Linked DNA regions of Pirellula sp. SH-Sr6A. The protein of the gene in region 1 interacts with the protein of each later gene in a pairwise test. Links are inferred from orthologs where the notes say so. Each region holds a gene or a part of one and is shown on either strand. Other genes may lie near its edges.

Region 1 (8,564 bases):
GTTCCGTCGCGCTTGCACTCCCTTGGATGGAGTCCTCTGTGTCATCGCGAGCGCGGGCAGCATCGACGGTCGTTCCCCCCATACGCACCGCATTCATTTACTTCCCCAACGGGGTCTGGGAGAAGGCATGGGTCCCGGAGACAAAGGGTAAAGACTACACGCTGAGCCCATCCCTGGAGCCGCTTGCGGATGTGAAGGACAGCGTGGTGGTACTGAGTGGCTTGGACAAGAAAAACAGCCATGGAGGGGACGGCCATTACGCCAAGACGGCAAACTTTTTGACCGGACTCCCGGTCGCGAAAACGACTGGTAAGGACATCAGCTCTGGCGGCATATCCATCGACCAGCTCATCGCTCAACATACCAGTGCTTACACACCGCTTCCGTCGTTGGAGCTTGGAACCGAACCCGTCATCAGCGGTATCGATAGCAACGTTGGTTACACCCGGTTGTATGGATCCCACATCTCGTGGCAATCGGCGACGCGACCGGTCGCCAAGGAGATCAATCCCCGGCTTGTCTACGAGCGGTTGTTTGGCAAATCGATTACAGCGGACAGCGAGCGCGCCGAGTCGTACAACCATTTGTTGGATTATGTACTGGAGGATGCGAAGTCGGTTCGGAAGAAACTGGGCCGAGATGACCAGTTCAAAATGGATGAGTTCCTCGATTCGGTGCGTGGAGTCGAAAAGCGGATCGAATTCACAATGCAAAAAGGGAAAACGGATTGGGCTCCCCACTTGGATGAGTCGACCATTCAGCAGGCCAAGCCGGGAGTGCCTGTCGATTTTCGCGAGCATATCGCCATCATGATGGATTTGATCGTCCTTGCGTTTCAATCCGACTCCACTCGAGTCTGCTCGCTGATGTTCGCGAACGACGTGTCGGGGAGAAATTTCTCGTTCCTCGATGGTGTCAAGGGTGGGCATCACGAATTGTCCCACCACGAAAACAACGACGAGAAAATCGGGCAGTATCAGCGGATCAATCGTTGGCACACCGAGCAATTCGCTCGGATGCTCAAGAAGATGCGAGACATCCGAGAAGGAGAGTCGACGTTGCTCGATAATAGTATGATCGTTTTCGGGTCCAGCATGTCCGACGGAAATCGGCACGATCCCGACAATCTCCCAATCTTGCTCGGTGGCATGGGTGGGGGCTCGCTCCAGAGCGGCCAGCACATCGCGGTGGATGGAATGGTGCCGCTTTGTAATTTGTATCTCACTATGCTTCGAAAGATGGGATTGGATGCCGAGCAATTCGGTGACAGCACGGGAGTTATCGAGGGGATATAGGCCCCTTATCGCTCCGATTGGACCAACTCCATTCACGACTTCATGAACCAGAGACGAGGGATTGAAGATGCCAGAAACGGTGTTTAGCAAAATTATCCGCAAGGAAATCCCAGCGAAGATCGTCTACGAGGACGATCTTGCCTTGGCATTTCACGATGTTCACCCCCAAGCTCCGGTGCATGTTCTTGTTATACCCAAGCAGCCTATACAGTCTTTAGCCCATGTATCCGAGGCGGACGTCGCGCTGCTCGGGCATCTGCAACGGGTAATCCAGCAGGTCGCCAGGCAGCTTCAAATCGACGAGACGGGTTATCGTGTCGTTACGAATATTGGGAGGGATGGTGGTCAGTCAGTCGACCACATTCATTATCATGTGCTAGGGGGGCGTTCGTTGTCCTGGCCGCCGGGTTGATAGGGGTGGATGAGCTCTTGGAAGTGATGAGGATGTATGCAGCAGTGGATTGCTCCCATTCTGGTTTTGTCTGCGATTGGCGCGGTTTGGCTCATTCAATATTGGGTCGAGAAGCAGCGCCGTGAGAAGCTTCAGGCTTTCGCAGACGAGCTTGGGCTAGAGTTGTATAGCGAGCTCCCGGTTGACGATCGACGATTGTTTGGCGTCTTTCCCTTGTCTCGCAGGGGGGATCGGCAGTCGCCAGGATGGACGATCACGATTGACGACGGGCAAACCCGAGTCGTCTTATTCGATTTCCAGACCGTTAGCGGCAGTGGAAAGAACAAATCGACTCACAACTATGTCCTTTCCTTGATCACCGACCGAGGGGTGCAGGCTCCTTACCTTGAAATCGTTCCCAAGACTTGGGGGCTTAAGCTGGGGAAGTGGTTCGGCAGGAAATCGATTGAGCTTCCCGACGATCCTGCCTTTTCCGATCGCTATCGCATTCTTGGCGATCCGGAGGATCAGGTTCGCAGCTTCCTCACGCCCCCTCGACGCCTGGCGATTCAGGGGGAGGGGATCAAGTCGTTCTCGGCTGCAGGCAATACCTACTTGGTAGAGCACGGAGAAAAGAAGCTCAAAGCGGCCAAGGTTCGCGAGTTGCTCAACCGCAGTTTGGCCCTGTGCAAGTCCCTTCGATAAGCTCGAGTTGGGAGCGACAAGAACTGGAATTTCGTGTAGAATCCAGCCCTCTTGCAACGGTCGACGACAGGCCTCCATTTCGAGGTTCAGAGGTCGATCTACCTCGTTTGATTTGGATACCCCATGAACGCATCCGGCGACCAAAACTTCGACTTGGAAACGACAGAAAACATCGGTTTGGCGGGAATTGGCACCGAGGGGGGGTACACAGGGGACGATCTAAAGCATTTGAGCGATTTGGAGCACGTCCGGGAGCGTCCCGGGATGTATATCGGGGACACCACCCTAAACGGACTCCACCATTTGGTCTACGAAGTAGTGGACAACTCGATCGACGAGGCGATGGCCGGTCATGCGAAGAGCGTTTCGGTCACCATCAATTCAGACGGATCGGTAACGGTCGAGGACGATGGCCGTGGGATTCCGACCGACCGGCACGCGCAGCTATCGGAAATGATGCAGCGCGAAATGTCGACGTTGGAAGGGGTTATGACCGTCTTAAAGTTCGGCGGTAAGTTCGAGAAAAAGGCCTATCAAACGTCAGGGGGGCTGCACGGCGTCGGGGTAACCGTCGTGAACTTCCTCTCGCAGTGGTGCGAAGTGGAAGTCTGTCGCAATGGAAAGATCTACACCCAATCCTACGAGCGAGGTGTCGCGACCGGACCGGTTCGTGAAGCGGGAACGACGACCAAGCGAGGAACGAAGACCACGTTCAAGCCGGATGGCCAGATTTTTCCCAACACGAAGTATTCCTACGATACGTTGGTCAAACGACTCCAGGAGCTCGCGTTCCTGAACAGCGGGGTCCGCATCAAGGTCAAGGATGACAGATCGACCCAAGCCGACGAGTATTATTACGAACGAGGGATCATCGAGTTCGTCGAGCACCTCAATCGCGCGAGCGACGTGGTCCACAAAGACGTGATCCTCATCCAAGGGAGCAAGGACGACTTTTCTTACTCCATCGCTTTTCAATACTCCGAGGAGTACACCGAAAATCTTCATTCCTACTGCAACAATATCAGCACGCGGGAAGGTGGAACCCACGTCTCTGGTTTCCGAGCAGCTCTAACCCGATCCTTGAACGCCTACGGGAAGAAAGAGAATCTCTTCAAAGATCTCGTTCCCACCGGAGATGACCTTCGCGAGGGACTCACCTGCGTGATCAGCGTTCGAGTCAGCCATCCGCAATTTGAGGGGCAAACCAAGACGAAACTGGGAAACAGTGAAGTCGAAGGGATCGTCAATTCGGTGGTGGGTGAAGCGCTCACCAAGTATCTTGAAGAGAACCCCAAAAACGCGAAGCTTTTGGTTCGAAAAGGGCAGCTTGCTGCCGAAGCGAGAGAAGCCGCCCGCAAAGCAAAAGATGCTCTTCGGAAACGAAAAGATGTGTTAGGCGGAGGCGGGCTGCCCGGCAAACTTCGGGACTGCATCAGCAACAAGATGGAAGAATGTGAGTTGTACCTCGTGGAAGGAGACTCGGCAGGTGGAAGCGCGGAAGGTGGACGATTCCGCGATACCCAAGCGATCCTTCCGTTGCGAGGAAAAATCATCAATGCCTACAAGAGCCGCGAAGACAAGGTCTTGGCGAACGAAGAAGTCATGAGCATGATCCAGGCGATCGGGAGCGGGATCGGGGCGGATCAGGATATCGGCAAACGCCGGTACAATCGCATCATCATCATGACTGACGCCGACATCGATGGTTCCCACATCCGGACTCTGCTCCTTTGCTTCTTTTACCGACAGATGTACCAATTGGTGGCCGGAGGTCACGTCTATTTGGCACAACCCCCGCTTTATCGGGTCGTTCGCGGCAAAAAAGAAAAGTACTACGTGCAGTCCGAAGATGAAATGAAGCAGCAGTTGCAGGAGCGTGGGCTCACCGACAGCCAGTTCATCGACGATCGCGGCAATGTGTTTGAAGGGGACCGCATGCGAAAACTTTGCGCGACCCTCTCGGCGATGGAAGACGCATTACTGAACTTGGAAAAACGCGGAATTTCGCTACGAATGCACGCGGAACGGATGGAGGTCGAGACCGGGCGGCTTCCCGTTTTTCATCTCGACATGGGAGTGGAAGATCACTGGTTCGTCACACGCGACAAACTGGACGAGTTTTTGGCCTCCAGGAAGATCTTGGTCGACGAATCGGTTGCGCCAGAAGCCCCGGCGATTCTCCCAGAGACTCCGACCGATGCCCCAACCGGCCCTGTGGCCCACATCGCGGAACTATTCGAGGTTCGAACGATCAACACAGGCTTGAAAGAACTGTCGGACTACGGGTTTTCCATCGAGGACCTTATCCCGAAAGATCGAACCGGTTCCACCGATTCGAGGTTCAAATTGGTTCGGGAAGAGAACAACATCGGCCTAGAAGATCTGCGAGAACTGCTGCCTGCTATTCGCGAATCAGGCCGGCGAGGATTGACGATCACTCGCTTTAAGGGACTGGGTGAAATGAACGCCGAGGAGCTTCGAGATACGACGCTCAATCCTTCTTGCCGAACCATGGTTAAGGTGCAATTGTCGGATGCTGCTGCGGCGGACGAGATGTTCCGGGTGCTGATGGGTGATAAAGTCGAACCGCGACGAGAATTCATCGAGAAGCACGCGCTGGAAGTTCGGAATCTCGACGTTTAGACGCCAATCCTTGATGGAATATTCACCGAGACGCGTCAGCGTCCGGTTATCACTCCCCGCCGCCCTCGCTCCAGCTTCACAAATCGCTCCCGTTTTCTCCGTCCTCATTCGAAGTGCAGATATGTCACAACGCGTAGCCACCATCGATCGCAAGACAGCTGAAACCGCGATCCAGCTAGAGGTTCATTTGGATGGAGTGGGTAAAAACACGATCGAAACAGGGGTTGGCTTTCTGGACCATATGCTCGTCCTGTTTGCCAAGCATTCGCTGGTCGATCTGAAGGTGAAAGCTGTGGGCGATTTGCACATCGACGCACACCATACCACCGAAGATATCGGCATTTGTTTAGGTATGGCCTTTCGGCAGGCCCTCGGAGACAAGTCTGGTATCCGCCGCTATGGCCATATGACGCTGCCCATGGAGGAGACGCTCGTCACCACCGCGGTGGACTTTAGTGGCAGGTCCTTTGTGGTATTCCAAGCCGCGATGCCTTCTCCCAAGATCGGAGACTTTGACAGCGAACTGGTGGAGGACTTTTGGCAATCGTTTGCTGCCAATGCAGGCTGCAATCTCCATGTGATGCTTCACTATGGCCGCAACACCCACCACATCGCCGAGGCAATTTTCAAGGGCACAGCGCGTGCGATTCGAGCCGCGATCGAAACCGACCCCCGACAGACAGGAATTCCCAGTTCCAAGGGAACGCTCGGGTAATTCAACCCGCTTGTCCACAAGCTGGGGCAATTTTATTTTGTGACGCCATCTACCAAATGCTGCCCTGAGAGTATCAGGGCAGCAGTGCGAACGATTCCCATGGAAGCGTTTACTTCAAGTCGAAATCGAACCGGTTCGGACCTGCTGGTGTGACGGAAGCTCTCAGTCCAGAGGTTTGATCATTCGAGTACTTCTCCGGAATCGGGCTCTTAGGGCCTTTGTCAGCTCCGCCCGAGGCGGTGGCCGCAGGTGGGGCATAGTCTTCACTAAGCTCACCACTAGCAATGACGCCAGGAGCACCCGCCGAGTTCTGGGGGGGCGGTGGCGTCGTATGCTTCGAAATCGCTACGTTGTACTGCCCTTCGACAGCGCCATCGCCTGGAACAAACATCGAAAGGGTAAATTCGCCGTTGGCGTCCGTCGATCCGATCGCGTTTTCTTTTCCGCCGCTGAGTTGAAACGTGACGACGGCGCCCTCGATCGGCTTCCCATTCACTTTGACAGAACCACTGGTCTTATAGGTTTTGGGTCGTCCAGAATCGCCCCCGCATCCGGTCGCGAATGAAAGGGTTACACATAGGGCCGCAAACAACACATTAGGTAGCTTCATAAATATTACTCGTTTCTTTAACGAAAATGGCGTGAGTGCTACTCACGCCAGGGGATGTAAACGATTTTACGACCGGATCTTATTCGTTCGCTGTCGTGATGTCACCGCCAGCCTTTGAACCCAATGCGCCCCAAGCTCCGTAGTTGCTCGGACCACCCGCAGGTTGTGCCACGTTGGTGTTGCCAGTATCGATTTGTGCGCTGATGAAGCGAACCGATCCGTCCGCCAATCCCGCGTTCACGCCACCGGTGTGACGGCTACTTGGCGAAATCACCAAGTTAACCGAGTCTGCGTTTACGTCTGCATCGCTTGTGCAGCTAGGAGAGTTAGGTGCCAAGACAGTGTTGAACGCGACACGCTCGGACTGACCATCGGTCCACAATGAACCAAATCGACCCTTCACCTGAGTTCCTGCAACAAAGTGCCTGCCGTTGCTCAAAGTCATACAGATCCGCGGCAAGTTAACCACGTCTCCAGCATTGATCGCGGTACCATGAGCATTCTCAATTTGATTTGCTGTTACGGTTGTCACCCCGAAATTGGCCTTTAACCTCTCACTGAAAGCGATGGTGTTGCTGGTACCGTCGGAAATTCCACCGATGGTGGTTCCGATGTATGCTGAGAACATCCCTCGCAAGTTGTTCGAGTCTCGCGTACTGGCAACGCTGTCGCCAACCGACAACGCATAATTGTTAACGTTGGTCGCCGTCGGCGCATTGAAAGTAGTCCCGTCAGACGGGCAAACCATAAATCCTGGGGAACGGTTCCAAGGGGCCCAACCTGCCCAAGCAGCAGGGCCGCCTGGTGCCACCGTCGGACCACCTGCTCCGGTGAAGCCGAGAGCACCCGATGGATCGCCAGCCTGAATTTGGTCGTACATGGCAGTTTGTTCGACGTACGGCAACAACGCGATGAATGCGGAAAGACGGTTTCCGTTGCTGTTGTTACGGTTCGAACCGACAAACGGAGCGCTCGTTCCGCCCTTGCGAGGCGGGAACTTCTTGAAGGCGCTTTCGTAATTGTGAAGAGCCAGCGAGAGCTGCTTCACCGAGTTGGAGCATTGCATGCGCCGAGCTGCTTCGCGAGCTGCCTGTACCGCAGGCAACAACAGCCCTACCAAAATGCCGATGATGGCGATCACCACCAAAAGCTCGACCAGGGTGAAACCCTGCTTGACGTGAATCCGTTTCATATGCGTTCCCCGAAAAGAATGAAGTGCAACTGACCGAATGCGATGCCCATACCGAAGGACCCCAGCTGATCCTGAGAGGATCTCATTGCTCGCGCGCACCGGCCTGATTACATATATTAGGCGTTCTGTACCTTAGAGTCAATCTCTAGGGGAGATATTCAACCTTTAGGGTTGATCCTCAAATGTCACGCAAAGACATGGGAGAGGAGGGGCACAGAACCTTAGGAAAAATCCTGTAAGGGCCGTTACGATGCCAATAGAAGGAAGCGCATTTTCCTCAAGAAGCCTCTGCGGGGCCTTGGATTAGGCTCATTGATGCAGAGGGAGGTGCGTTTTGGCGAATGGTTGAAAAAAACAACTGCTCTGATTGTCGATGTTACAACAGCTTAGGCCCTCGCCGTGAATTTTACGAAGGCTCTTTGGCAAATCGGGATTCGTCGCTTCGTCGAGCGAAAGGCTATTTGAGTTCGATGTCGAACGTCGATGCCGCCGTAGGTACCGTGTGCTTCAGCCCTGAAGTCACTTCGCTGGCGTACTTTTCTGGGAGCCCGTTTTTGGGTGGAGGAGGGGCTTTCTCGTCCGGATTGTAAAGCTTTTCCTCTTCCTCAGGGGTAAGGTTTCGCGTTTCGCCACCGGAAGGTGCAGCCCCCCCTTCGTACTTGGAAACTTTGATTACATAGGTCCCAGGCATTGCACCATCGTTGGGCTCGAAGGTCATGAGCTGGTACTTGCCGTCGTTGTCGGTTGTCGCAAAAGCGCTTTGACCACCCTGTTCCACCGAGACGAACACGATTTGCGCACCAGAAACAGCCTTTCCCCCTTTAGTTACTGTACCCGTAATAGGATAGGTTTTGGGGTTGGAACTGGCAGGTGTGCAACCGCACAAAAGAAGCGTCGCGATGAAGAGCGTCGCCCATAAGCGAAATCGAAGATATTCGATCATTACAAAATAATCCTTCCGTTGATCACGGTGATACGAATCAGCCAAGCCAGGAACTCAGTTGCCTGGTTTC
Region 2 (4,560 bases), 2.5 Mb from region 1 along the record:
GAACATGTTTTTTCCATGATGATGAGCCTCGCTCGCCAATTGCCCGCATGCCTCGACGAACAGCGCACCAACCGAGCTTGGTCGGCCGCCCCAATCCGGCGAAATAGCTTCCTGCTCCGAGGCCAGAAAGCCATCCTGTTCGGTTACGGAGAAATTGCCAAACGGCTCGTCGAGCTCCTCGCCCCCTTTGAAATGGAAATCGTCGGGGTGCGTCGCAAGCCGAAAGGGAACGAATCCATCCCCATCCTGTCGCATGAACAAGCGGACAAGTGGCTGGGAAACGCCGATCATGTGATCAACATTCTTCCTGCGAACCCGAGCACCCAAGGCTACTTCGATCGAAACCGTCTGGCTCGATTGAGCCCTGGAGCCATCTTCTACAACATCGGACGCGGAAACACGGTCGATCAAGAGGCACTGGTCGACCTGCTCAATGGCTCCCACCTAGCAGCCGCTTATCTGGATGTCACCACGCCGGAACCACTCCCCGCGGAGCATCCCCTCTGGACCGCGCGAAATTGTTTTATCACACCCCACTCCGCCGGGGGCTTTCGGGAGGAAATGGAGGGTTTGGTGAGACACTTCCTCGAAAACCTAGCTCGATTCGAACAGAACGAGCCCTTGAAGAACCGAGTGATCTAATCGCATCAATGCGTCCGCCCCTCGCTACTCGCTTCTCGATTTGTTTTTTGTTGATCGCAATCGGGCGACACGGTGCAGGGAATCGATGGTGGAGAGTGCTTCTTTCATCGAGATCTTCGAGTCCCCTTGTTGCCGTTCGGTATAGACGATTCCAACTTCCGTCCAGCGATTGCCTTGATCGATCAAGTGCCAAAGGATTTCTTCGAGGAACCCATATCCTTTGCCGTGAATCGAAGTCCAATCCAGTCGAGCCAGTGCGGCGACTCGATACAGGCGATACGCGCTGCTGCAATCTCGGACCTTCCAACCGACCACCCAGCGCGCATACGCATTGGCGCATCGACTCACGAAGATCCGCTTCCAGGAACAGCCTTCTAAACCACCTCCCTCGACATATCGCGATCCGATTACCAAATCGTGCGCAGGGCGTTGAGCAAGCAGTCTGGGGATCGCAGCGGGATCATGGCTTAGATCGGCATCCAAATTCAGTACCCAATCGTATTGGTTCTCGATCGCGTATCGCATGCCAGCGCGAATAGCTGTCCCCAGCCCCAGTTTTCCAGGTCGATGAATCAAGAAAGTATGGGGTCGCGACTCACTTTTTGCCTTCACCCATTCGGAGGTCCCGTCGGGCGAGTTGTCATCGACGACGAGAATGTCGCTCCCTGGTAGGACGGCATCCAACTTATCGAAGAGGGTCGGGAGATTCAGCTTCTCGTTGTAAGTGCATACGAGAACCAGCAGTCGCTCCCCCTCGACCATCCCTGCCGAAGCAAGGCTGGCATCGGCGGTCGCTTCAAGCTTCTTGGGTTCCAACCTTATTCACCTTCGGAGGCGTCCGATACATCGGACTCGGAAGTGGATTCGGGCAGCGACTCATCGATCGGCAATTCGGAAACGGGAGCGATCGGTGCCGATGCGGCTTCAATCTCCGATGGATCGATATCTTGGGATGGAACCCGAACGATCGCGGTGAGCGAATCGCCTTCGTCCAAGCTCATAATCCGGACCCCTTGGGTGTTGCGGCCGATGACGCTAACGTCCTTGACCGCGATCCGCTGGATCTTGCCCCGGGTGGTCATCATCAAGACTTCATCAGAATCGTGCACCGCAGCGATCCCAACCACCTTGCCGTTCCGTCTTGTCGCTTTGATGTCGATGACACCCTTGCCACCTCGGCGTTGGGTTCGATAGCGATTCGCAGAGCCTAAATCTTCGGCTTCCGGTTCCTCGACGGGGACCTCTTCTTCGATCAAGCCATCTTCCTCGGATCCTTCGTCGGACATCGGCAATTCCTTGCCAGCCATCTCATCGCCTGGACCGAAAGTGGTTCGCTTTCCGTAGCCAAACTCGCAAGCGGTAAGAAGGGTCGCTGTCGGATCGGCGACCACCATCCCGACCACTTCGTCACCCTTTCTCAGCGAGATACCCTTTACGCCGGACGTATTGCGCCCCATCGGGCGTGCATCGCTTTCGGAGAATCGAATCGCCATCCCTGTCGAGGTCGAAAGTACGATCTGGTCGTTCGGCTTGGTGATGACCACATCAACCAATTCATCGTCCTCTCGAAGCTTGATTGCGATGATTCCACCTCTCTTCGGACGGCTGTATGCCTCCAGCTCGGTCTTCTTTACAATCCCCTTCTTGGTACCCATCATGAGGAAGTGGCCGGGTAGGTCAAAGTTTCGTACGACAACGCAGTCGCGAATCTTCTCGTCTGGGGAAAGGTTCAACAAATTGACGACGGCCCGCCCGCGGCTCTCGCGGCTCATCTGCGGGATCTCCCAGACCTTTTGCCAGTACACCTTTCCTTGGTTGGTGAAGAACAGGAGGTAAGCGTGGGTGCTCGCAACAAAAAGATGCTCCACGGGATCCTCTTCCTCCGCTCGCATCCCCGCGATTCCTTTGCCTCCCCGCTTTTGGGCGCGATAGGTGGTGGCCGGAATCCGCTTGATGTAGCCTTGGGTGGAAATCGTGACCACCATGGTTTCCTCGGTGATGAGGTCTTCCATGTTGTAGTTCCCGAGTTCTTCGTCATCGATCACGGTCTTTCGATCGGTTCCGTATCGACGGGAGATTTCTTCCAGGTCGGCGCGGATGATTCCATAGATCCGTACAGGATCGCCTAGGATATCGCGGTACTCGGAGATTTCATCTAGCAATGCCGAGTGTTCTTCCGCCAACCTTTCTTGTTCCAGTCCAGCCAACTGGCCGAGAGTCATGCGCAGAATGGCGTCGGTTTGCACACTGGTCAAGCGATAGGTGTCGCTTATGCCGCGTTCCAGTTGGAAATCGGTATAGCCTCGATCGCCCAACGCTCGCTCCATCATCGATGCGGGACATTCGACCCCCATCAGTTTTTCCTTCGCTTCGGCCTGCGTGCGACTGTTGCGGATGATCTGGATGATGTGATCGATATCGGCGAGAGCCAGCAGCAGCCCCTCCACGACGTGCTTTCGCTTTCGAGCCGAGGCGAGCAAGAACTGCGTGCGTCGCCGGATGACGATAACGCGGTGTCGCAGAAACTCCTGCATCATTTCCTTGAGGGTCAACTCGCGAGGCTTTCCGTCCACGAGTGCCAAAAGGATGATCGAATGGGTTTCTTGCAGTGAGGAAAACTGATAAAGCTGATTGAGAACGATATGAGGATCGTGACCTTGCTTGAGCTCGATCACAATTCGAACCGGCTCTTTCAAATCGCTTTCATCGCGAATGCCGGAGATGCCTTTGATCTTGTCGTTGCGAACCAGGTCGGCGATCCGTTCCACCACGCGATCACGGGCTTGCTGGAATGGGATCTCTCGAACGATCAACCTCGCCTTTTTGCCTTCTTCCACATCGACGCGAGCGCGCACCACGATCGTCGAGCGTCCGGTGTTGTAGGCTTGTCGGATGGAGTAGCGTCCGCAGATGATCCCGCCGGTCGGGAAGTCGGGACCGGGGACGATTTCGCACAGTTCGCTGATCGAGATCTCGGGATCTTCGATCATGCGGATCAATCCGGCGCAGATCTCTCGCAAATTATGCGGAGGGATGCTGGTCGCCATCCCCACCGCGATGCCTTGCGCGCCGTTGACGAGCAAGTTCGGGAATTTCGATGGCAGGACGACGGGCTCGGTGCGCCGTTCGTCATACGTGGGGATGTAGTCGACCGTATCCAGCTTCAAGTCGTCCAGCATCATGGCGGCTGGGGGAGCCAATCGGGCTTCGGTGTATCGCATGGCCGCCGCGGGTAACCCTGCGATCGATCCAAAGTTCCCTTGCTTGTCGATCAACACGTGGCGCATGTTCCATTCCTGCGCCATGCGGACCAGGGTCGGGTAGATGATCGCTTCCCCGTGCGGGTGGTAGTTACCCGACGTATCGCCGGCGATCTTCGCGCATTTGACCCGGGCGGCACCAGGGGTAAGGCTCAAGTCGTTCATGGCGACCAAGATCCGGCGCTGACTCGGCTTCAACCCATCTCGAACATCCGGTAGCGCCCGGCTGACGATAACGCTCATCGCGTAGGTCAAATAACTATTGCGGAGCTCGTCCTCGATCGCCTCCTCGATCATCCGCTCACCGGGCCCCTCGCCATCCCCCCCACCATCCGCATTGGGAAGGTTCGAAGGATCGTTGGGATCAAAATCGTCGGGTGGCAAATTGGACACGGGTACAAACCGATCTGCTGGTTAGGGTCAATGCAGGGACTCAGCAATAGCTGGAATCCGCCACTTTCAATCACGCTTTCGCCGATCGCCTTCGCGACAGCCAAAAAGCGTCTCAATTTCCAATTATTTCCAAGCTTTTTTGCACTCAGAAGGAAGTTGGAATTCTACCCGATCCACCCCATTTTCACAATCGCGGCCCCCCCATGCGCTCGCCCGTGCGCCCACCCGCGTGCTCGCTCCGATCTAAAGCCTTATACTCTCACCT

What was found. Proteins that work in one complex are often made in the same cells at the same time.
Region 2: the proteins of VN12_RS22535 (region 1) and gyrA interact in binary tests that used the Escherichia coli proteins (3 or more experiments, as listed by UniProt). The link is inferred for Pirellula sp. SH-Sr6A from one-to-one orthologs.

Annotation. Positions count from the first base shown.
Region 1 is NZ_CP011272.1:5,828,669-5,837,232, forward strand. What follows is about bases 2,131-5,274. They hold VN12_RS22535 (DNA gyrase subunit B), read left to right. Parts: upstream 2,131-2,514; coding sequence 2,515-5,034; downstream 5,035-5,274. Other genes in these bases: VN12_RS22530 (hypothetical protein), read left to right, coding at 2,131-2,391; hisB (imidazoleglycerol-phosphate dehydratase HisB), read left to right, coding at 5,156-5,274. In the rest of the region: VN12_RS22520 (DUF1552 domain-containing protein), read left to right, coding at 1-1,295; VN12_RS22525 (histidine triad nucleotide-binding protein), read left to right, coding at 1,363-1,707; more of VN12_RS22530, read left to right, coding at 1,744-2,130; more of hisB, read left to right, coding at 5,275-5,749; VN12_RS22545 (carboxypeptidase regulatory-like domain-containing protein), read right to left, coding at 5,859-6,359; VN12_RS22550 (DUF1559 domain-containing protein), read right to left, coding at 6,439-7,551; VN12_RS22555 (carboxypeptidase-like regulatory domain-containing protein), read right to left, coding at 8,009-8,494. UniProt on the Escherichia coli protein: DNA gyrase negatively supercoils closed circular double-stranded DNA in an ATP-dependent manner to maintain chromosomes in an underwound state.
Region 2 is NZ_CP011272.1:3,305,591-3,310,150, forward strand. What follows is about bases 1,261-4,560. They hold gyrA (DNA gyrase subunit A), read right to left. Parts: upstream 4,200-4,560; coding sequence 1,461-4,199; downstream 1,261-1,460. Other genes in these bases: VN12_RS12795 (polyprenol monophosphomannose synthase), read right to left, coding at 1,261-1,458. Also shown: VN12_RS12790 (D-2-hydroxyacid dehydrogenase), read left to right, coding at 1-642; more of VN12_RS12795, read right to left, coding at 667-1,260. UniProt on the Escherichia coli protein: A type II topoisomerase that negatively supercoils closed circular double-stranded (ds) DNA in an ATP-dependent manner to maintain chromosomes in an underwound state.